DNA from 3 places in the Shewanella yunxiaonensis genome. Region 3 is predicted to be linked to each of the others. Evidence: predicted binding sites of a transcription regulator. Region 3 holds the regulator's gene; each other region holds the start of a gene.

Region 1 (7,392 bases), 640 kb from region 3:
CAGCACAGTGGGAGCAGATGGTACGTTTAACTTCAGTAGGTGCATCATGAGGCACTTCAGTTGCCTCAGCCCTGCGCATCATTCCAGCCCCAAGCATGGACGCAGCGGCAATACCACCAGTGGCTAAGCCCGCAGACTTAAGAAACTGACGGCGATTCAGGCCCAACGATGGCTTTTCAGCCACAGGTACCTGTTCGGATGTACGGTTTAATCGCATCTCACACACTCCTTTTTATCATTTACTACGCAAAGTGTCGTAATAACTGCGGATATGCTCGGTTTCACGGTACCCGTCTTGCGGCTTTGGCTCAGTTGAAGCCTCTGGCGCAGCTGCCATTGCTTGACCACTCACAGTGGCTACAGCTCCGGCGGCACTGCCGATAGCTAATGCTTTCAGCAGTTGACGGCGACTCATATCGGAAGCTTGCTTCTTCATAGCGTCTCCTTGTTTTAATGTAAGTGGGAGCGAACTCCCACATCGCATGATCTGTTAGATCACAGACCTGTCAATCAAGCCATTTCACTGGCTTTAGGCTGGATCTGAACGTCTGAGGTATCGACCACAGGGGTACTTAACACCAGCCGTTCAAATTCAGCGATTTCGGTTTCAAAAAATGCGCGACCCAATTGCGCAACCACGGCATAAAAGGCAGCACTCTGACAACGTGAAAGTGTGTCAAAGAAGCGCACAATCCAACTGCCAATGTGACGGCGGTAAAACCCCAGTTGCTGATGTGATGGTGCTTCAAGGATTAACACACTCATCACTTCAAACAGTGCCGCTACGTGGTCTTCCGGCTCTTTTACATCTTCCTGGCGTTCAAACCCCAGTTGCATCAGGTCTTGACGCAACAATGCCAGCGGTTTATCCATCAGCGAGCCGGTCATAAACCAGCTGCCATAAGGCAGAATTTCACCAGCGCCGACGCCAATAAACAGGTTGAAATATTCATCCTGTAGTTGTTCTGGTTTGAACTGTGCCGCCGCCAGTTTTAATGCCAGCCAGGCACGGGTCATATCATTGTCTTCGTTGGCATCCACTTCCAAATTAGCAAGAAACTGCAACAACTCCTGAGTGGGTTCGCGTCTAAGCAACGCCGCCAGCAGCTGATAAATGTCGGCCCTGAGTTGATCGTTTTCGGATATTTGCTTTGTTGTTTCGGTCATAACGGCTCTCTTATCTCAGTTGCTTTTCTGGGTCGTTGAGGATCTCTTCAAACATATCCTTCACCCGGCAATCACCACACATCTTCAGGCGTTCAATATTGGCACTAAACGCACTGTGGGTTCCGACCATCTCCAGCATCCGATGCACCATAGACTGGGTCGCAAATGGCGCGCCGCAACGAATACATTCGAACGGCGCTTCTTCTTTCAATGTCTGACGCTGCTGGCGATTCACCTTATCTAGGTTAATCGCAGGTTCAAGACTGATCACTTTTTCTGGACAAGCGGCTTCACACAAACCACATTGCACGCAATCCTGTTCGACAAAATACAGTGCCGGTTTATCACCACCATCCTGTAACGCTTGGGTCGGACAGGTCGCAACACATGACATACACAAGGTACAGTCATCCGTCTTTACCTTAACCCGGCCATAAGGCACGTTGCTCATAGGTAGCAACTGCTTTGCCTGTTTACCATGGTCATTCAGGTAATCCAGAGCCGCGAATAATGTGGCGCGCTTACTGTCAGCGGCGAATGTCGCTGGCACCATAACCGGCCAGCTCAAGCTGCTATCAAGTATAGGCCACAGATCTGCAAGATCCTGCTCACCAATCAAAGAGATACGTTGTGGCTGACCAATTTCTTGCAACAGCGTATTGGCAAGCTGCAGCTCGCCTTGCAACATCTGGGTTAGACTGGGAGCCGTGGCGGTGGTATTGAAAATCAGTACCTGACGCGCCCCCCAGGCCAGCGCCGCGAACCAGTGGTCCATACCAGCAACGGTGATTTCCTCAAGCTCTACCGCCAATACATCACCAGGCAGCTCATCGGTGATTAATGCTGCACCTTGCGCTGCATCATGAAACAGAATCACCGGTGCGGTACCCGATTTCTCGATAAAACGATTGATCAGCTTATTCAGGTAGGAATGCAGGGCTTGTGGGGTTGGCAGGTCGTAAGTCAGTGCCCCAGTAGGACAAGCATTACTACAACTGCCAGCACCGTGACACAGGTACGGGTCTACGGCTATCTGCTGGTCAACACTTTTAATCGCGTCCGCAGGACAGAAATTCAGACAACGATTACAGCCATTGATGCCGTTGCGGTAATGGGCGCAGATATCCGCATTGATTTTCACATAACGCGGCTTATCAAACTGTCCCACCATCTGTGGCAATTCTTCTAACGCCTGCGCGAGTTTTTCGGGATCCTGACCGACATAAAAATAGCCAGGGGGCAGCATTTCCAACTGAATGAGTGGTGTCTGGCTTAAATCGAGAATCAGATCAAAATGCGCCTTGCGTAGGGCAATTTTGCTTAACTCAGCGACACCCTCGTTATGTTCAACAGTGACCTGAAACTGCCCCAAAAACCCTTTTACAGACATGATTTTGTTGTAATAGGTTTCTACATCTTCGGCGGCCGCCATCACTTTTTCCAGATGGGCTTCATCCTGACTGGTGATCGGCTCATTGGCTAAAATGACCCTGCCAGCCATACCGGACAATTTGTCCGCGGCCAGTCTGGCAAGATCCTCAGGCCCAATCACCAACACACTCCCCTCTGTGGTGTAACTGACGGTGGGCGGGATTAGGTTTTGCAGAATACGAGTCTGCTGTTTTACCTCATTACGCACCTGCCGCAGCGCTTGCTGGGCGGGGCTGTTGCTCACACTATTGCTCACTTTGCGTTCCTGAACAGGTATTTGGCTGTGGTGATTGTTAGTATCTCTATGCTTTTCTTATTGATTTATAAACTTTTCCACAACCTGATTTATTGAAACTATCAGCAATTCACATACCATAATTATGGTATTTGGATACTGCTAAACTGACGTCAAACAACTCTTTTGTCCGAGGTTTGCACTACAGATGCGGCATTTTGGCTATCTGCCGTCAAGCGCTCGTCCAAATTGTCCGCCAAGTGCTCTTCTGCTGGCGGTTGTGTTAATACTTCACTGTTAACTGCTGGCGCATCGGCTAGTTCGGTGACCGCATCCTTTACTGCATCCTCAGTCTTTTCAAGCAAATGACGAAAGACCTTTTTGGCCAACTGGCTGGATACTTCAGCACTCAGCGTCGGCTGACAACTGTAATCCAGCGCATATTCCATCATGCCATCAATTTCGCTGAAATGCGGCTGTTTCCATAATGCACGCAATGCATTTTTCTTCACATCGGGATCAACATTATTTGCCATAAAGCTGGCAAAACTGCCGCCGATTTCAATGCTATCCGGATCGGGTAAATCGTCCGCAGTCAGCAGCGAGTCAGTGTCGGTAGCACTCGCTGGCACATTTTGTGCTGCCACCGATATCGCTGTTTCGGTTTCCGCAGTGACCGAAGATGCAATAACCTCGTCGTCCACCACAATTTCTGGCTCATCGGGAATATCCGTACCTTGCTGGGCCTGCTGCTTGCGCTGGGCCCATCGGCTGAGAAAACTGCGCTCTTCCGCCATCAATGCCTCCGCTGTTCTTCGGCCACTTCCTTACGGCGATTCACATGTTTACGACGATGAGCAGAGATTTCCACTTCTCCATGCTCAGAGATAAATGCCTCAATCCAGCACGCGATCGCTTCGGGCATCGGCAGATTCAGCACTGGGGTATCACCTTCAAGACAACCTGCAGCCACATTCTGATCTGCTGAAATCGCGGCGGGTACCCAGGTGCCATCTTCCAACTCATCGCACACCACATAGAGCATGGGATTATCCATATCGAGATTCAGTCGATAGCTGGCGCGTTCATCAAGAAACAGTTCCAGTAACACCAGGGTGGCTCCGGCGGGGGCTTCGTGAGTACCGGGCACCACTTGATCAAGTTCCCAGCTTTCCGACAACCAGCGCCCAATTTGCTTTTCCACCTTTTTCAGTGAAACGTACATGGGCCATACGCTTTGAGTATGCTGCATAAGGATTCTTCCTCCCGAGTCATTATTTTCGGGTTACAGGGTTAACGATAGGCTCATGCAAAAAATAAACCAAACGCATAATCGAAATATTTTTTGATAGCGGTCAAGTATTCTGGCCAGGGTAACGGACAATATGTCGCACCTCGAATGACACTTTGCACAATATACGCTCCCGAGTCACGGAGCATTGGCGTGGATCACGCATTTATACGTTCGGTTCTGAGCGGGTATGATTATTGCTATCATCTGAGTCTTAATTTTTTGCATGAGTCCGATCATGACCCAAGCCAAATTGCATTTGATAAAAACCGCCGCCGAAGTACCGCTGACAATCAATGTCACCGCCGTCGATGAAACTGGCACAGTACAACAGAAATCGGTGGCTTGTGAGCGCCCACTTACTGTGTATCTTAACTGGCGACCGATTGTCACGCTGATGACCTTGGGTGCCCGACCAGAGTCATTGGCATTGGGTTACCTGAAAAATCAGGGATTCATCAAAGATATCAAGCAACTGGAATCTGTCATCGTCGATTGGGATGTCAACTCTGCCGCGGTCATTACGCAAGAGCAAACCACAGATCTGGATGCCAAGCTGGCTGAAAAGACGGTCACAACCGGGTGTGGTCAAGGGACGGTGTTTGGTGGATTTATGGAGGGGCTGGACGATATCAGCTTGCCGCAACCCCACTTAAAGCAAAGCATGATCTATAGCCTGTTACGCAATATCAGCCAGTATAACGACACCTACAAAAATGCCGGAGCAGTGCACGGTTGTGGCTTGTGTGAAGGTGATGTCATTAACTCCTTCGTGGAAGATGTCGGCCGTCATAATGCAGTCGATACCCTGGCAGGCGAGATGTGGCTGCAACAACAAGGTGGTGGCAATATGATTTTCTATACCACTGGCCGATTGACCTCAGAAATGGTTATTAAAGTCGCCAAAATGGGCATTCCAGTATTGCTGTCCCGCAGTGGCGTCACCCAAATGGGGTTAGAGTTAGCACAAAAGCTTGGGATCACTATGATTGCACGTGCCAAGGGACGGCATTTTTTGGTATATCATGGCGCTGACAATATCGACTTTGATGAACCCCAAGCCGTTAACCTTAAGGTTTCGCAGGAGTAGCAATGACCGAACCCAGTGAACTGGTATACATGAGTGCCAAGCAGGTAGCTGAATATCTCGATCTCAATGAGAAAAAAGTCTACGCCATGGCCAATGACCGGATGCTGCCAGCCACCAAAATCACTGGCAAATGGCTATTCCCCAAAATCCTGATCGACCGCTGGCTGATGGATTCCTGCCATAGCGGCATGTTATCTGACCGACTGCTGATCACCGGCAGCGACGATCCACTATTATCAATGCAAGTGGCCCGGTTGATGGCAGAAGTCGGCAGTCGGGAGCTGATCAGTTACAGCGCTACGGGTTCGCGGTTGGGACTGGAGCTTTTATCTAAAGGCTATGCAGATGTTTGTACCCTGCATTGGGGCAGCGCTGAAGAACGGAATGTGCGCCATACCGCCTTGTTGAAAGGCTATCCGAATCATCAGCAGTGGATTATGGTGCACGGCTATAACCGGCAACAAGGGCTGATCGTCCGCCCGGAACTGCATCATCTGTGTCAGGAAGAGGATAAAGTCATTGACCTGCCGTGGCGCTGGGTTAATCGTCAGGGTGGTGCTGGCAGCCAACAACATCTTGAACACTGGCTATTGAAACGCGGCGGCAGTATCAAGGATTTGAACATAGTGCTGACGGCCTATAGCGAACGCGAATTAGCAGGCTATCTGGCACGTGGGGATGCCGACATCGGTTTTGGTTGTCAGGCGGTCGCAATGGAAAGTGGTTTAGGCTTTGTGCCACTGGTAACCGAATCCTTTGATTTCGTGATGCCACAGGGCATCTATTTCCGCCGTCAATTACAGCAGCTATTCAAGTCGTTGTCTGGCGCAGCGGCCAGGCAGATGGCAGCGATGCTGGGCGGCTATGATCTGACCGACTGTGGTCAGTTATTGTGGAGTCCGCAGTAACACTGATCAGATTAAAAAAGCCCGCAACCGCGGGCTTAATGTGATGGTCCGCCTCCCTTCTCAGCGACTATGCTGAGATTAGGCTAGACAGGAGGTAGACCATCATGTTTATTCAAGTACTCGGTATCGATTTAGGCAAGTCAAACTTTCATCTTGTAGGCCATGACCGTGCAGGTAAAACGGTTGTGCGTAAGAAGCTTTCCCGCAAACAACTCATTCTTTTTCTTCAGCAACTACCACCTACCACTATCGCTTTTGAAGCTTGTGGTGGTGCACATTGGCTTGGACGTCTTTGTCAGCAGTTTGAGCATCACGTCAAACTCATTCCACCGCAGTATGTAAAACCTTACGTCAAAGGTAACAAGAACGACTTTATTGATGCCGATGCGATAGCTGAAGCTGCCGGACGGCCATCGATGCGCTTTGTCGCGGTAAAAACAGAAGCGGCACAGATGATGTCAGCGATTCATCGCGTGCGACAAGGCTATATCAAAGAGCGCACAGCTTGTATGTCACGCATTGGGGCGTTGTTATTGGAATTTGGTGTCAGTCTGCCAAGAGACCATAGCGTCATGAAGCGTTTATTCCTGTGGTTGGCAGAGCATGCTGAAAAACTGCCAGCGCAGTTCATCGCTGAACTTGCAGGGCTTCATTCGCATTATGATGACCTCTCAGCGCGGATTGCCGAGCAAGACATCAAGCTTAAGCAACAACTGGCTACGCACGGTGATGCACAGTTATTGAAGTCGATACCGGGCATTGGTGACATCACGGCTTCTCAATGTGTAGCAGAGTTAGGTAATGCTGCGCAATTCAAAAATGGGCGCGATTTAGCAGCTTGGCTGGGGTTAGTGCCTCATCAACACTCCTCCGGAGGTAAGCCGCGATTACTCGGGATTAGCAAGCGCGGGAATAAGCACTTACGTACGCTGCTCATCCATGGCGCGCGTGCGATTTTAGCCAGGCCAGAGACATCTGGAGCAGTCTTTGGTGAATGGTTGATAAAGCTGAGGGCTACGAAACCGTTTAATGTAGTCTGCGTGGCACTGGCCAATAAACTGGCGAGAATTGTATGGTCAGTATTAAGAAGTAAAGAAGCGTTTAATGCAGCAAAGCTGCAACATGAGTTTGCATGAATAGAGTGAAGATGACGAAAACGGTAGAACCACCGGAGTAAAACCTGACATAAAAAACAGCAGTAAAAATGCTTTGGGCTTTTTTGAGGATATTCCGGCGCGGAACTCATCGTGGAGCGGTAGGCGAGAGCCTC
Region 2 (7,392 bases), 580 kb from region 3:
ACCCTGTGGTAGTACTAAACAATTACTGTAGCTGTATTAGTCCAGACTAGATCTGACACATCATCTTGAAAAGATGAGAGTTACCCGTTTTGATAAAGGTGTCGAATCTTAAATCAAAACATAAGGCAACTCTCATGCTTCATACTAACAATCCGATTATCAAACACAAAGCGGGTTTACTCAATCTCGCAGCAGAACTGGGAAACGTTTCTAAGGCCTGTAAGGTGATGGGCGTATCTCGAGACACCTTCTATCGCTACCAGGAATTGGTTGAAAGTGGTGGTGTTGAATCGCTTATCAATCAGTCCAGAAGAGCGCCTAACCTCAAGAACCGTGTCGATGATGCAACCGAACAAGCCGTCATCGCACATGCGATAGCATTTCCTGCCCACGGCCAATCACGCACCAGTAATGAACTGCGCAAAACAGGCGTATTTGTGTCGGCGAGTGGTGTTCGTTCTATCTGGCTGCGGCACGATTTAGAGAACTTCAAAAAGCGCTTAAAGGCTTTGGAAGCCAAGGTCGAGCAAGAAGGTATTATCTTGTCAGATGCGCAGGTCGCAGCGCTGGAACGCAAGCAACAGGATGATGAAGCTTGTGGTGAAATTGAAACCTTCCATCCAGGCTATTTGGGCTCGCAAGATACGTTCTATGTCGGCAATCTTAAAGGTGTTGGTCGCATCTATCAGCAGACCTTCGTTGATACCTATAGCAAGGTAGCATTTGCCAAGCTGTACACAACGAAAACGCCTATCACTTCGGCTGATTTGCTCAATGACCGAGTGCTGCCGTTCTTTGAGGCTCAAGCATTACCCATGCTGCGTATTTTGACTGACCGAGGAACAGAATACTGTGGCAAAGTAGAGCAACACGACTATCAGTTGTACCTAGCGATTAACGACATAGAGCACACCAAAACTAAGGCGCGTCATCCGCAAACCAATGGTATCTGTGAACGCTTCCATAAAACGATTTTGAATGAGTTTTATCAGGTAACGTTTCGTAAAAAGCTTTACGGAAATATGGAGGAACTGCAAAAAGATCTGGACGAATGGCTGGCGTATTACAACAATGAACGGACTCATCAGGGAAAAATGTGTTGTGGCCGAACACCAATGGCGACACTCGTTGATGGGAAAGCGATTTGGGCTGAAAAGAATTTAGCTCAAATCTAATCTGACGGAGGCACCAGAAAAATGGGTAACTGTCAGATCAGGTCTGAGCTAGTACACTGTAGCCAACGATAATTATGCCCCTTATTTAGCAGGGATTGCTTGAGTCGATGCTTGATTTCATCTGATGCTCTTTGGTAGATAGTTTTCAGATCATTGTCATAAGCTTTCTCACTGAAACCTCTATCTTTAGCCTTCTGATACCAATCATATCCTAAGTCAAACTTTCCAGTTTCCATGTGAATTGCACCTAATAAGGTACATGGTCTGAAATCTAATGATGATGTTTGATGTGCTTCATTTCCCAATCGAATCCCTTTTTCATATTCCTTGAGGTCTCGGCAAACACCACCATAGGTGGTGAGCAGCGCAGAATGAAGTTTTTTGTTTTTTAATGTAGTTTTAAAAGGGTAATGCTGATCCAATTCCTTTTTAATTTTACTTAAATTTTCCGCTTTCCTATACGAGGCGCTAGCATTCACAAGGTCCCACGGTTTATGTTCCTGCCTCCATCGTTTAAATTGTTGTTGTCCTTGTTGAAGGTAGTAATGTTTTTCGATCAGATCGTTACAGAAGCCATATTCTTTTAACCAATTAAAATCTTGTTGAGTGATTGCACGGTGTTTCAGCGTACGTAAAATTTTTTCAGCTTTGGAGCCCTTTCGAATACCGAATGAGTCAAACTCATCGAAGTCTACGTATAGTTCTTTATGTGCTTCTCGAATATCTTTTAACTCTTTTTGTTGTGCTTCTTGAATTGCTTTTAACTGTTCATACTTGGCTTTTTTTTCTTGCTCAATGGCTTCTTGCTTACGAGCTTCAATCTGGTCAAATTTCTCTTGGTAGCGAGATAAAATGGACTGTGCTTCTGATAGATTAGTAGCTTCAGCTACTTCAGTCCCTCTTTCGGCGAGAAGTCTTTTTATCCACGTTTTCAATGAAATGCTTTCATCTAGAAGAGTTTTTGCCCTTTCTTCGCAGCGATTACTCATTACTGAGTTGTATAAATAAGTGGTTTTAATTCCAAGAGCGATAGACAGCTGTTTTAAATCAGATTCACTTACATTTATCTCCTGAGTCCTTAGATAGTTTACGAACAGATTTAGATAAGCGTTATAAATCGGATATCGTGAACGAGGAAAAATAAATCTTAAGCTTGAGGTCTCAACTAGTTCCATCTCTTAACTACTTCCTTCAAATTTGCTTTTAATATGTTTCGAAAGCCACAAGTGAATAGTTCTCGGGGCTTGATAATCACTACTAAATTCAAATCCTATTGATTTTCCATATTTTTTTACTCTGCCAACTATTGCATGAGCAGCATGATGCGCATTGTTAAAATCACCTTGGTCGAACAACTGTATAGCATAGGCTTTTACTTGGTCGCTAATTGCAAATTTTTTTGCCCGCCCTGATTTCCCTGCTTTTGATGATGTTTTAATCCTTCCAATTTCATTGATGATACTTTCCAATAGCCACTGAAATCCGTCGTTCATATCAACAAGTTGATACTCAATAAATTCATTAAACAACTTTGCTGCGGGTCTGGTTAGGCCTGCCATTTGACAAGCAAGGGCGGATTGCAGCGTAGCCTGAGATTCTTTGGTGAATTTCGGCATCATATTAATTGACTTGCCATGAGCAGCAAAAGGTGAAAAGCCACTTGCTAACGAGCCAGCGTTAGAGAAATGCCGAATAAGCGTCATGTCTTCGACTAGTGGTAGATCTCTCAATGGGGCGAAAAAGCCAATATAGGTTTGAATATTTTGCTGGTGCTGCGCTTTCAGACTTTGTTGAATGCCATCAATTTTGGCTAACTGCTTAATGATGTCGCCATTGGAATCTATCTCACCCAGTTCCTTTAGTCCGTCTGTAAATGGAATATGAAGATCGTGAAAGCAAGGATGTCCATCAACGATTTCAACCGTGGATTTAGGTAATGGAAATTCATTGAGGTCGACAACAGCAAGGGCATATGACTGCAAGTCTGGTGGAGTGGTAGAAATAACGAAGCTTAAATCATCACTGTTTGCGAACTGCGCAAAAACATCATCCATTTTGGTTGGTTTTCTTATCTGATCCATGATGAATGAAAACTAACGGAAATTGATGGAACAGTCCAATTTTTAGACGAGAGTCTTAAAAATTTAACTTCAATGAAATCTAATATACAAAAAATTCAGGTGGTGTTTTGGGGCGGCACAGGGGCGGCACAGAAATATGATTATTTATAAACATTTGATTTATATATAAAAATCTGTATATTGGTCTCCCCACAGGGACTCGAACCCCGATCGGTCGCTTAGGAGGCGGCTGCTCTATCCTGTTGAGCTATGAGGAGACGGCAGTGATTATACTGTTTTTGGCCTCTATTAAAAGGGCTCAAATCTAACTGCTTAATTCTTCAGCGCAATATCGTTGACTTGGATACTTCGTGCTGCGCTTTCTCCGTTGAGCATTGCTGTGGATGTGCTTTCAGATGTCTGCGCTATTTCAACATCAACAGTGGTGGCGACTGCAATTGCGCGGGTTTTACTGATCTGATCCATGATGTTATGTTGCAATACTATTTTAAATTTATCGCCTTTTTTTACGCCATTTTTTCTTCCGATATTAAGCACTATCTGGCTGTCATTTAGAGCAATAATCTGAGCCAGTAACGGACGGCAGCTGAGTGTTTCATCAATATCTCTAACGGCTTCTGTAATTATTTGCTCGGCAGACTCACCATATTCCGACTGCCAAAATTCACTGGAAGTAGGATTGACCATAGCGGTTTTAGCAAATTCCCATTCGCTCGGTTGACTATATTCGTGTTGCCAGACAATTTCGCCACTAATGCCATGATATAAAGTTAACTTCAGTTGAAATTGTCTGATAGGTGCATGTTGCCACAATCCAAGAATGGCAGAAGTGGGTTCTGCAACTGAGATGTCGGTGAGTTCAGGTATCAACAGGTATTGGCTATCGGTCATTTCACTGATCAATGTTGGTGCTCTAAATCCGCCATCTGAATTCGTTAATGCTGGAATATTAACCTCTTGATTCACAAGCGATACTGGAACGCTCAACGCTGAATTTTGTTGCAATGCGTTGACTAAGTGTTCTGAAAAAGCCGTTGGTAACTGTTCAAGACGACCATAGCGTAATTGGCTGCGATCACGAATAGTGGTTCGCGGGATCAAAATTGCGGCTTTCAGCCCATCATTACTACATTTTTCTTGATCTTGATGTAGCAGATCGATTTTGACGGTAACTGTTAGCCGATTACCTTGTTTTTGCTCATTTAATAATTGAATCGATGAGATATTGTTTGCTGCTGATAGCGTTAGAGCCTGGTCAGTCAGTTGACCCTTATTTGTTGTCTGGCTTGCCTGAAACTTACCACCGTTTTGTAAAAGGGCCATTCTGACGGCGTTTTTCACTGCAACTTCTCGCGCATTGTCGCTATCGCCATTGATAATCTTTGCTTCACCTGTTGCTTCTACCCAGTATGCCTGGCAAGGCAGGCTAAGGCTGAGTAATGTCAGTAAGCAAACGAGAGATTTCATGGTGATTTTCCTGTAGCAACCAATGGCCAAATATCTGTCGAAACGTCAGATATACGGAGTAATTATTCAAAATTTATGCCAGTGAATTGGTCTGGTGCTAAGTAAAAGCGCTTAAGTGTTGTGGTCAATTGCCGATAACTGAAAGACAAGAAATAAATTGAGCTCCGTTTCATAGCCGTTCGGAGCGTTAGCTGATGGACTAGATATGAAAAAAGCAATGGTTTTGATGGCGCTAATGCTGGTGGGCTGCAAATCCCCCCAGCCCGTTGAGCCCGTGGCTGATCCCGTTGCAACGACTAAGGCTGGGATCATTGACGTGACCCAGAAGCTCGCCAAGGATCTGGTGCGTTATAGTGACGTGCTGGATCTGAATCAACCATTGTTAGTCGCAACGCCTGTCATGGTAGAAGATATGCAGAGCACAGATAATCTGGCGGCGCAGTTACAACAGGGATTAATGGCGGGCATGCAGCAGGTGGGGTTTCACCTAGTCGATTTAAACGTGGCTGATTCGGTCAGAGTAACGCCGCAAGGGGACTTTCTGTTGAGCCGCGATTGGCAAAAAGTGCCGAGCAATATTGCGGTTGATCAAGTATTAGTCTCCACTGTTAGCTTGGCCCGTAACGGCATTGTGATTAACAGTCGCATCGTGACCTTGACAGGCAATAAAGTCATCTCTACTGCAGAACTGTATGTACCGCAGCAGGCGCTGCCAGACTATTTGTTGCCTTCTCAGTTGGTCGTTTCTAAAGCAAGTTTACTGTACCGCAATAGTGCTACTGGTGAAGCGAAGGTACATCCGGTTGGAGAATCAAAATGAGATTATGGTTTTCGTTAGTCATCCTGATACTGATTTCCGGTTGTACGAGTCGTGATCGCTATGTGCAGTGGGAAACCGTGCCACCACCAACCTTTCCCAAATTAACTGCCGTTGGGTACGCGCCATTAGCGTCACAACCTTCAAAAAATCCATCTGAACGGGTATTGATGGCAATGCAGGCATCGAAAATTGACGCCTATCGAGAGCTTGCTGAACAAGTTTATGGTCAGCAGTTGACATCACAAAGTAAGGTCGGTGATTGGATGTTGAAGTCAGATGAGGTAAAGGTTTCCGTGAGCGGCGTTATTCGCGGCGCCAAAGTTGTTCGTAGTTATCCTGCCGGAGATCATTACGTTACCGAATTAGAACTGGATTTTTCCAATGTGTGGCAATTGTATCAGCAGCAAAATCGTCCACAGCGAGTTAAGCAGATCACTTATTTCTAAATTTACTCGTACCCAATGAATTTGGCGGCAAGGCGGCAGTCTTTTGCCGCTTTAATTTTGTGTCATAGAGGATGATTTTACTTGGGTAAAACTGAGGTTATGCTTCTAGATCGTTACCCAGAGTAGAAATAGTGGAAGTTTTACCTTTACCATCGTAAGTGAGGCTATGAGCATTACGGCTCATTTGTAAGGCTTGCGCTAAACGATTGGTGCTTGCTGAGCAAAGCTCAATCAATTTACCGTTTGCTTGATTTTTTTGCTGGCATTCAGCTAGCAGCGCTTTGATTTGACTAACTTGTTGTGACAGCGGTGTCTGTTTTAACTGTTCTTTCAGCGGGTGCTCTGCCAGCGTTTTATCCAGCTTAGCCACTTGTTCTAACGTTTGCTGCTTATCGGCTGCCAATTGCAGTAGACCGTCGGCATCACGTTCAATCAATGCCTTAGTTTCTGCCTCAATCAACGACAAAAGGCGACCAAGCGTCGCCGCCTGTCGCTGTAAGGTGATTTCCAGATCATGTACTTGAGTCATCAAGAATCCTGATCAAGATCGACCATGTTGCTTTCAAACTGAGCGATGTTATTCGCGAGTTTTTCCGGATCCACTTTATAGCGTCCTTCAGAAATTGCCTGCTTTATTTCAGCGACTTTTTTCATATCCACATCAGGCATAGACGCAATTTTACTTTGCATCCCTTGTAATTGCTGAGCCTGGGCAGAAACAACGACGGAATCGTCATTGTTAGCAACGCTGCTAGTCTCGGTATCTTGTTCAGCTTTACCACTGCTTCGGGTAACTGAATTAGTATTCACCCGAGGTTGATTTTGCAGTTGTTTAATGTCCATAGCCTTTTGGCTCCAACACTTTCAAATAAACTCTAGTTCTATTATCGGCACACAACAGTCTAGCTTGAGACTTTTTTTACATATTTACCCGCACTTCACCTACATGGGTGACTACGGCTTCTATCATCTTGTTAGATTGAGCGTTTTTTACCCGTATCTGTTCACCAAGGTTACCATCTTCTTCGGCTACGCCAACCGTTTTTATTTGGAATTGTGCCGTTTTAGCAATGATAGACACTGAATCGCCCTTACAGACAAAGCAAATATTACTCACAAAAATGGGGTAATCTTTGCTGACTCGCCGTTTGAGTCGGGTCCCAATTAGTTGGTCAACGTTGCTGAATTGCTCACCGTTAACACTGTATTGGTCAATGTACCGTACTTCCAATTGCGCTGCGCTTAATAGCTCTCCGGGCGCCAATGTCTCTTTGGCAACCACTACAGGATAACTGATGTCGACTCTTACGGAGAGGTATATTTGCCAGGGATAATCTAAATCAGGGCTATCACAGCTAATTTTTACCGTATTGTTGCGACTTATCTCTCTGTCCGAAGCGAGT
Region 3 (7,392 bases):
GTTATGGCGTAAAAGCGTTGCTCAACGCCGGGATTCAAGTCGCGGTGATTACTGGACGTAAATCACAAATTGTTGAAGACCGTATGACGGCGCTAGGGATCCCTCATATATTTCAGGGCGTTGATAATAAATTGGAGCCATTCAACTGGCTGCTGCAACATTATCAACTACCACCACAACAGGTGGCCTATATTGGGGATGACATGGTGGATCTGCCGGTAATGCAACAGGTAGGCCTCAGCGTATGTGTTGCTGACGGGCATCCTCGGGTCAGACAGCTAGTGCATCTGGTCACCTATCTCAATGGCGGCTATGGGGCACTGCGTGAACTGGCAGATCTGTTACTGATGAGTCAGGATAAAATTGCATCCGCACACGGCATGAGTATATGAACAGAGTCACCTTGGCCATTATCGCGTTCTTTACTGCTGCACTGGTGTTGTACTGGCAGGTACAGAACAAACGCAATTCGGAAGCCACCCAGCTGTCTACCGATGTGATTCAGCCCGATTACGTAGCAGACGATTTACGCAGTGTCAGCTATGACCAAAACGGAATGATCTCCAGTCGGGTGTCAGCTAAGCACATGGAACACTATGAGCAGGATGACCGGACAGTATTTACTAATCCGGTATACTGGGTATTCCCAGACAAGGGTCAGACCGAGTGGCGCATGACCGCATTACAAGGACAACTCGATAAACACAGCAACAAGGTGGTGTTGCAAAATGATGTTATTATTGACGCCATCAGTCCAACTGAACCGATACAATCTATCAGTACCAGTTATCTGGAACTGAACCTTAGCAACATGATTATGACGTCAGACAAAAATATTCTGATCAATGGTCAGGACTTCAATATCACAGGTCTGGGGCTATACGCTGATCTCAATGCTCAGCAGGTCAAACTGCTTAGTCAGGTAAAAGGAACCTATGAAACGAAATAAGCTTATTTTCGCTGCTATGCTGTGCCTTACCAGCCTTTCAGCTGCTGCGGTTGATAAAGATCTGCTGCAACAACTGGAAATATCCGCGGATGCGCAGTCGGCAGATATCAAGAACAAGCAAGTCGTGTACAGCGGCCATGTGATTGTGACCCAAGGTTCAATGAAGCTCACAGCCGCCGAAGTCAACGCATCCAGTTCCGATAAAGACGGCGAAAGAGTATTGATTGCAAAAGGTTCACCGGCCACCTTTCGTCAGAAATTAGAAGATGGCCGTATTGCGAACGCCAGCGCCAATGAAATTCACTACAACATTAATAAACGCGTACTGACGCTCATCGGTAAAGCAAAGGTGGAACAAGGTGGCAGCGTTTCCACTGCAGAAAAAATTGTCTATGACCTTAAAAACCAGCAGTTGCAAGCCTCCAGCAGCGGCCAGGGAGAAGATCGTGTGACCACGGTCATCCAGCCTGACAACTACCAGCAGCAACCCAAAAAGGATCCCCAGCAGGAGCAGCAATGAGTAATACCTTGATCGCCCATAACCTTGCGAAAAGCTACAAAAAAAGAATGGTCGTGAAAGATGTCAGTCTGTCGGTTGCAACAGGTCAGATTGTGGGATTATTGGGACCCAATGGTGCAGGGAAAACCACGACATTTTACATGGTAGTCGGCTTGATCCAGAGCGATAAGGGACGGATCTTTATCGATCAAGATGAGCTGACCATGGATCCCATGCACCTTCGCGCTCGCAAAGGTATTGGCTATCTGCCGCAAGAAGCCAGTATTTTCCGTAAGCTAACTGTTCGCGATAACATCATGGCAGTATTGCAGATCAGAAAAGATCTGGATCGCGATGGCCGTGAAGAACAACTGGAACAGTTACTCGAAGAGTTTCACATCACCCATATTCGCGACAGCATGGGGATGTCACTTTCGGGAGGTGAGCGCCGGCGTGTAGAGATTGCCAGAGCCTTGGCCGCAGACCCGAAATTCATTCTGTTGGATGAACCCTTTGCTGGCGTAGACCCCATCTCCGTTATTGATATTAAAAAAATTATTGAACAATTGCGGTCACGTGGACTGGGTGTGCTGATTACGGATCATAACGTGCGTGAAACACTTGATGTTTGTGAACATGCATACATTGTCAGCCACGGACAACTGATCGCCGAAGGCACCCCTGCCGAGATCCTCGACAACCAACAAGTCCGTGCTGTGTACTTGGGTGAACAATTCAAGCTATAGTAAACACCGGGAGCGCTTACAGCTTTAAAACGTTAAAGTCTGTAATTACTAGAATTTTTATAAAGTTATAAGATGTAGGGGTAAGCGGTAACATGAAAACGTCACTCCAGCTCAAACTGGGTCAACAGCTGACCATGACACCTCAACTGCAGCAGGCAATACGTTTGCTGCAGCTGTCGTCGCTGGAGTTACAACAGGAAATTCAAGAAGCCTTAGAAGCAAACCCGCTGCTGGAAGTGAATGAAGACAACCAAAGCACCGACAGCAATCATGATATCGATAACAATTTAGAGGCACCGGAGCCGAGCGAACATATCGAAGATAGTTCGACGGTAGAAACCTCGGATGCACTCACTAGCCAGGCACTCCCTGAAGAGCTGCCAATGGATACTACCTGGGATGAGGTTTTTACTGCCGCTCCGGCTATGTCCAGTGGTCCTATCCGTGATGACGATACCCCATTTCAGGGAGAAACTTCTGAAGGTTTGCATGAACACCTGGAATGGCAGAAGAACCTGACACCGTTCTCAGAAACTGATGCAGCAATCGCCACTGCAATTATCGAAGCGATTGATGATCAAGGATATCTGACGCAAACCACGGAGGATATTCTGGATGCTATGGGCAATCCGGAAATCGAGCTAGAAGAAGTAGAAGCGGTATTGAAACGCATCCAACACTTCGATCCTGTCGGTGTCGCTGCACGGGATCTGCGTGAATGTTTGCTGATCCAGCTGTCGCAATATAGTGATGACACCCCGCATCTCGAAAACGCCATTATGCTGCTGGAACAGCATCTTGACCTGATCGCTGCCAAAGATTATCGCACACTGATGCGCAAGACCCGTTTGAGAGAAGAAGATCTGCGTGACGCGATTAGTTTGATCCAATCGCTTAATCCACGTCCCGGACTATTAGTGCAGCCTCAGGATGACGAGTACGTGATCCCAGATGTCAGCGTGTGGAAGAAAAATGGTCGCTGGGTGGTAGAACTCAACCCAGACTGCATGCCCAAACTCAGTATTAATCAGCAATATGCCGCTATGGCCCGCAGTGCGCGGAGCCAATCCGACAGCCAGTTTATCCGCGGACACCTGCAAGAAGCCAAATGGTTTATCAAGAGTCTGGAAAGCCGCAATGAAACACTACTAAAGGTGGCTAACTGCATTGTACAGTTTCAGCAGGGATTCTTTGAATATGGCGAAGAAGCCATGAAACCGATGGTGCTCAATGATATTGCCGAAGCCGTTGATATGCACGAATCGACAATTTCCCGAGTGACAACGCAGAAATACATGCATACGCCACGCGGTATATTTGAGCTAAAATATTTCTTTTCCAGCCACGTCGGTACTGAAGACGGTGGCGAATGTTCATCGACGGCAATCCGCGCCTTTATCAAAAAACTGGTGGCCGCGGAGAACCAGAAAAAGCCGCTCAGCGACAGCAAAATGGCACAGTTGCTGGCTGAGCAGGGAATTAACGTGGCACGCCGAACCATCGCCAAATACCGCGAAGCCATGATGATCCCACCATCGAATCAGCGTAAGAGTTTGTAATTCCACAGTACCCCTATGGAGGACACCCTATGCAAATCAACCTGGCAGGCCATCATATTGAGATCACCGACTCGTTGCGCAGCTATGTGGAGAGTAAATTTGCAAAACTTGAACGCCATTTCGAACAGATCAATAATGTGCACGTCGTACTCAATGTTGAGAAAGCAATACAACGAGTCGAAGCCAAGCTACATCTGAATGGTGGAGAGGTGCACGGCACCGCAGAACACACCGATATGTACGCTGCCATCGACGCTCTAATTGATAAATTGGATCGTCAGGTCATTAAATACAAAGAAAAGCTGACAAAATACTCATGATGGAACTTAGTACCATCCTGCGGCCGGAGTGTACCGCATGTGCCACACCCGGCAGCAAGAAAAAGGTATTGGAGCTCATCAGCGAACTCGCAGCAGCCCAGTATCCAAACCTGTCGTCCCAAGCCATTTTCGAAAGTCTGCTGGTCAGAGAGAAAATGGGAAGTACCGGTATCGGGAATGGCATTGCCATTCCCCATGGTCGCTTGCCGGACATTAAAGATCCTATCGCCGTGCTGATTAAGTGCGACGAACCGATCCCCTTTGACGCTATCGATAATCAACCGGTAGACATCTTGTTTGCGTTGGTAGTGCCCGCCGATCAATGTCAGCAGCATCTCAGTACTTTGTCGGCGATGGCCGAGAAACTCAGTGATAAGCTGATACTCAAGCAACTGCGGAAAGCCACCACCAAAGAAGAACTGTATCAGGTGATCACCGGATGAAATTGGCCATTGTCTCAGGCCGCTCAGGCTCAGGAAAATCTGTAGCGTTACGAGTGCTGGAAGACTTGGGCTATTACTGCGTTGATAACCTGCCACTCCCCATGATTGGCAGTCTGTTAGACAATCTGCGCGGCAGTAACGAACTGGTCGCGATTAGCGTCGATGTGCGCAACATGCCTAACCAGGAAAAAGTCCTGGAAAGTCAGATACAAAATCTGCCACAAGGCACTGAAGTCATCAGTTTCTTTTTAAACGCATCCGATAAGGTGCTGCTTAAACGTTACAGTGAAACCCGACGTCTACATCCGTTATCCAAGAGCAAAATCTCCCTTAAAGATGCGATTGAGCAGGAAGGCAAACTACTCGCGCCGATGTCGCAGCTAATGGATCACTACATAGATACCTCTAACATGAATATCTATGAGCTGAGTGACACCGTACGCGAAATTTTGCTGGGGACAGTGACCAAGGAGCTGGTGATTAACTTTGAGTCGTTTGGCTTTAAGCACGGTCTCCCCGCAGAAGCTGATTTCATCTTTGATGCGCGCTTTCTACCTAATCCTCATTGGGAGCCGCAGTTAAGACCGTTAACTGGGCTTGACGAACCAGTACGTGAGTTTCTCAACCGTCAGCCACTGGTGAATAAATTCATCTGGCAGATCGAGAACCTGCTCGATACCTGGCTGCCGCACTTGGAGCGCAATAACCGTAGCTATCTGACCGTTGCTATCGGTTGCACTGGTGGCCAACATCGTTCAGTGTACGTTGCTGAACAACTGGCTAAACGCTTCAGCAACAGTAAACATAAAGTGCAGGCTCATCACCGGGATTTAGCGCATGCCAAGAATTGAGCGCGAAGTCACCATACAGAACAAGCTCGGGTTACATGCACGGGCCGCGACCAAATTGGCGGTACTGGCAAACGAGTTTGATGCCAACATCCTTTTAGTTCAGGGACAAAAACAAGCATCAGCGGCGAGCGTGCTGGGATTGCTCATGCTGGAAACGGGCATGGGGAAAACGATTCGTCTGATTGTTGATGGTCCCGATGCTGAACCGGCAATGGAGGCTATTTGTAACTTGATCAACTCTCGCTTTGACGAAGCCAGTTAGTAGTTCCTTTCTGATATTTCCCATTGTAAGCTAGCTTAATTTCCCGTTACTACAAATGCTTAAGGGAAAAGGATGCCAGCAGAAACCCAGGCCCAACAAACTGCGATTGATCATCTTGAACACCTGAACCAGGCACTAGACAGTGGCTTATTTGTTCATGTGCGCGAAATGTTGCACCACATGGCCCCAGCCGATATCGCCCACATTCTGGAATCATCCCCACCGAAGACCCGTCAAATCCTATGGCAATTAGTTGACCACGCTCATAGTGGCGAGATCCTTGAAGAGTTGGGCGAAGACATGAAGGATCAACTGATCAGCCTGATGAGTCCAACCCATCTGGCTAAAGTCACCGCCGGCATGGATACCGACGATCTGGCGTATGTCCTACGTAGCCTGCCCGATAGCTTGTATCGTCAGGTGTTACAATCGATGAGTGTCCAGGATCGCACTCGCGTTGAACAAGCACTTTCTTATCCGGATGATACCGCTGGAAGTCTGATGAATACCGATACGGTGACCATCAGACCAGACGTCAACATCGATGTGGTGTTGCGTTACCTGCGCCAGCGGGGGGAATTACCCAAAGCCACAGATACCCTCTATGTAGTGGATCACCAAGATTGCTTGTTAGGTGGCGTCACCTTGGCCCAGCTACTTACCTATTCATCGAGCACCGGAATTATCAGCATTATGAATCGGCAACTGGAATCCATTCCAGTCACCATGACGGATAGTGAAGTCGCCAAGCTCTTTGAACGTCATGATTGGCTGTCAGCTCCTGTTGTGGATGATAAAGGCAAATTATTAGGCCGCATCACCATTGATGATGTGGTGGATGTGATCCGTGAGGATGCCGAGCATTCGCTGATGGGGATGGCGGGGATGGATGACGCAGAGGATACCTTTGGCCCAGTGTTAAAAAGTGCCGGAAGACGTTCTCTATGGCTAAGCCTCAATCTGTTAACTGCATTACTCGCCGCTTCAGTATCTAATCTATTTGAAGGCACCTTGGAAAAATTTGCCACCGTCGCGATTTTGATGACCATTGTGCCGAGTATGGGAGGCGTCGCGGGCAATCAGACGCTGGTGTTGGTGATTCGCGGAATTGCACTGGGGCATTTGGGACAACGCAACACTCGCTGGCTGATAGTCAAAGAGTTATTGATAGGGGTACTGAATGGGTTGTTGTGGGCCGGACTGATCTTTATTGCTGTCTGGCTGTGGAAACACGATGTGACACTTGGCTTGCTCATCGCGGGAGCCATGTTGGTAAATCTCACCGCCGCCGGCCTTGCTGGCGCAGTTATCCCCATTTTATTGAAAAAGCTGCATATTGACCCGGCACTTGCTGGCGGTATGGTGTTAACCACAGTGACAGACGTGGTGGGCCTATTTGCCTTTCTGGGGTTGGCTACCTTATTTCTCGGACATTGACAGACGAGCCAATGCAGGTAAGAAGATTATCGAACAAAAAGGCCACACAAAGGTGGCCTTGATGATGCAACCAATCTTATTGTGCTAATGGGCTCAACACTATCTCCACCCGGCGATTTTGTGCTCGTCCTTGCGCAGTGCTATTACTGGCGATGGGATTACTCTCACCTAAGCCCTGAGTAACCACACGCTGGCCGGATACGCCTTTCTGGATCAGATAATTACCAACAGAAGCAGCTCGCACCTGAGACAGCCTTAAGTTATAAGATTCGGAACCAGTGCTGTCGGTGTAACCGATGACATTCAGCTGGGTTTTGGGATACTCT

Evidence for each region. Region 3 encodes sigma-54, which starts transcription at its own class of promoters, with help from an activator protein. Its sites were predicted from a motif close to GTTGGCACGNNNNTNGNNT; they were not measured.
Region 1: the regulator sigma-54 is predicted to act here: its motif matches at 4,272-4,290, upstream of KDN34_RS16830 (formate dehydrogenase accessory sulfurtransferase FdhD).
Region 2: the regulator sigma-54 is predicted to act here: its motif matches at 4,788-4,806, upstream of KDN34_RS05095 (flagellar assembly protein FlgT).

What each region holds. Positions count from the first base shown of each region.
Region 1 covers NZ_CP073587.1:3,674,863-3,682,254, forward strand. The annotation lists gene KDN34_RS16800 (molybdopterin-dependent oxidoreductase) at 1-217, opposite strand, end outside; gene KDN34_RS16805 (twin-arginine translocation signal domain-containing protein) at 236-436, opposite strand; gene KDN34_RS16810 (TorD/DmsD family molecular chaperone) at 511-1,167, opposite strand; gene KDN34_RS16815 (4Fe-4S binding protein) at 1,178-2,842, opposite strand; gene KDN34_RS16820 (DUF3306 domain-containing protein) at 3,007-3,630, opposite strand; gene KDN34_RS16825 (DUF3305 domain-containing protein) at 3,630-4,085, opposite strand; gene KDN34_RS16830 (formate dehydrogenase accessory sulfurtransferase FdhD) at 4,363-5,214, shown strand; gene KDN34_RS16835 (helix-turn-helix transcriptional regulator) at 5,217-6,122, shown strand; gene KDN34_RS16840 (IS110 family RNA-guided transposase) at 6,227-7,258, shown strand.
Region 2 covers NZ_CP073587.1:1,088,061-1,095,452, forward strand. The annotation lists gene KDN34_RS05075 (IS481 family transposase) at 135-1,175, shown strand; gene KDN34_RS05080 (hypothetical protein) at 1,208-2,350, opposite strand; gene KDN34_RS05085 (hypothetical protein) at 2,354-3,256, opposite strand; tRNA gene KDN34_RS05090 (tRNA-Arg) at 3,438-3,513, opposite strand; gene KDN34_RS05095 (flagellar assembly protein FlgT) at 3,569-4,723, opposite strand; gene KDN34_RS05100 (FlgO family outer membrane protein) at 4,929-5,543, shown strand; gene KDN34_RS05105 (LPP20 family lipoprotein) at 5,540-5,989, shown strand; gene KDN34_RS05110 (flagella synthesis protein FlgN) at 6,087-6,518, opposite strand; gene flgM (flagellar biosynthesis anti-sigma factor FlgM) at 6,518-6,832, opposite strand; gene flgA (flagellar basal body P-ring formation chaperone FlgA) at 6,909-7,392, opposite strand, start outside.
Region 3 covers NZ_CP073587.1:503,085-510,476, reverse strand. The annotation lists gene kdsC (3-deoxy-manno-octulosonate-8-phosphatase KdsC) at 1-392, shown strand, start outside; gene lptC (LPS export ABC transporter periplasmic protein LptC) at 389-949, shown strand; gene lptA (lipopolysaccharide transport periplasmic protein LptA) at 936-1,469, shown strand; gene lptB (LPS export ABC transporter ATP-binding protein) at 1,466-2,194, shown strand; gene KDN34_RS02345 (RNA polymerase factor sigma-54) at 2,287-3,753, shown strand; gene hpf (ribosome hibernation promoting factor) at 3,783-4,073, shown strand; gene ptsN (PTS IIA-like nitrogen regulatory protein PtsN) at 4,073-4,516, shown strand; gene rapZ (RNase adapter RapZ) at 4,513-5,367, shown strand; gene KDN34_RS02325 (HPr family phosphocarrier protein) at 5,354-5,629, shown strand; gene mgtE (magnesium transporter) at 5,702-7,066, shown strand; gene KDN34_RS02315 (OmpA family protein) at 7,143-7,392, opposite strand, start outside.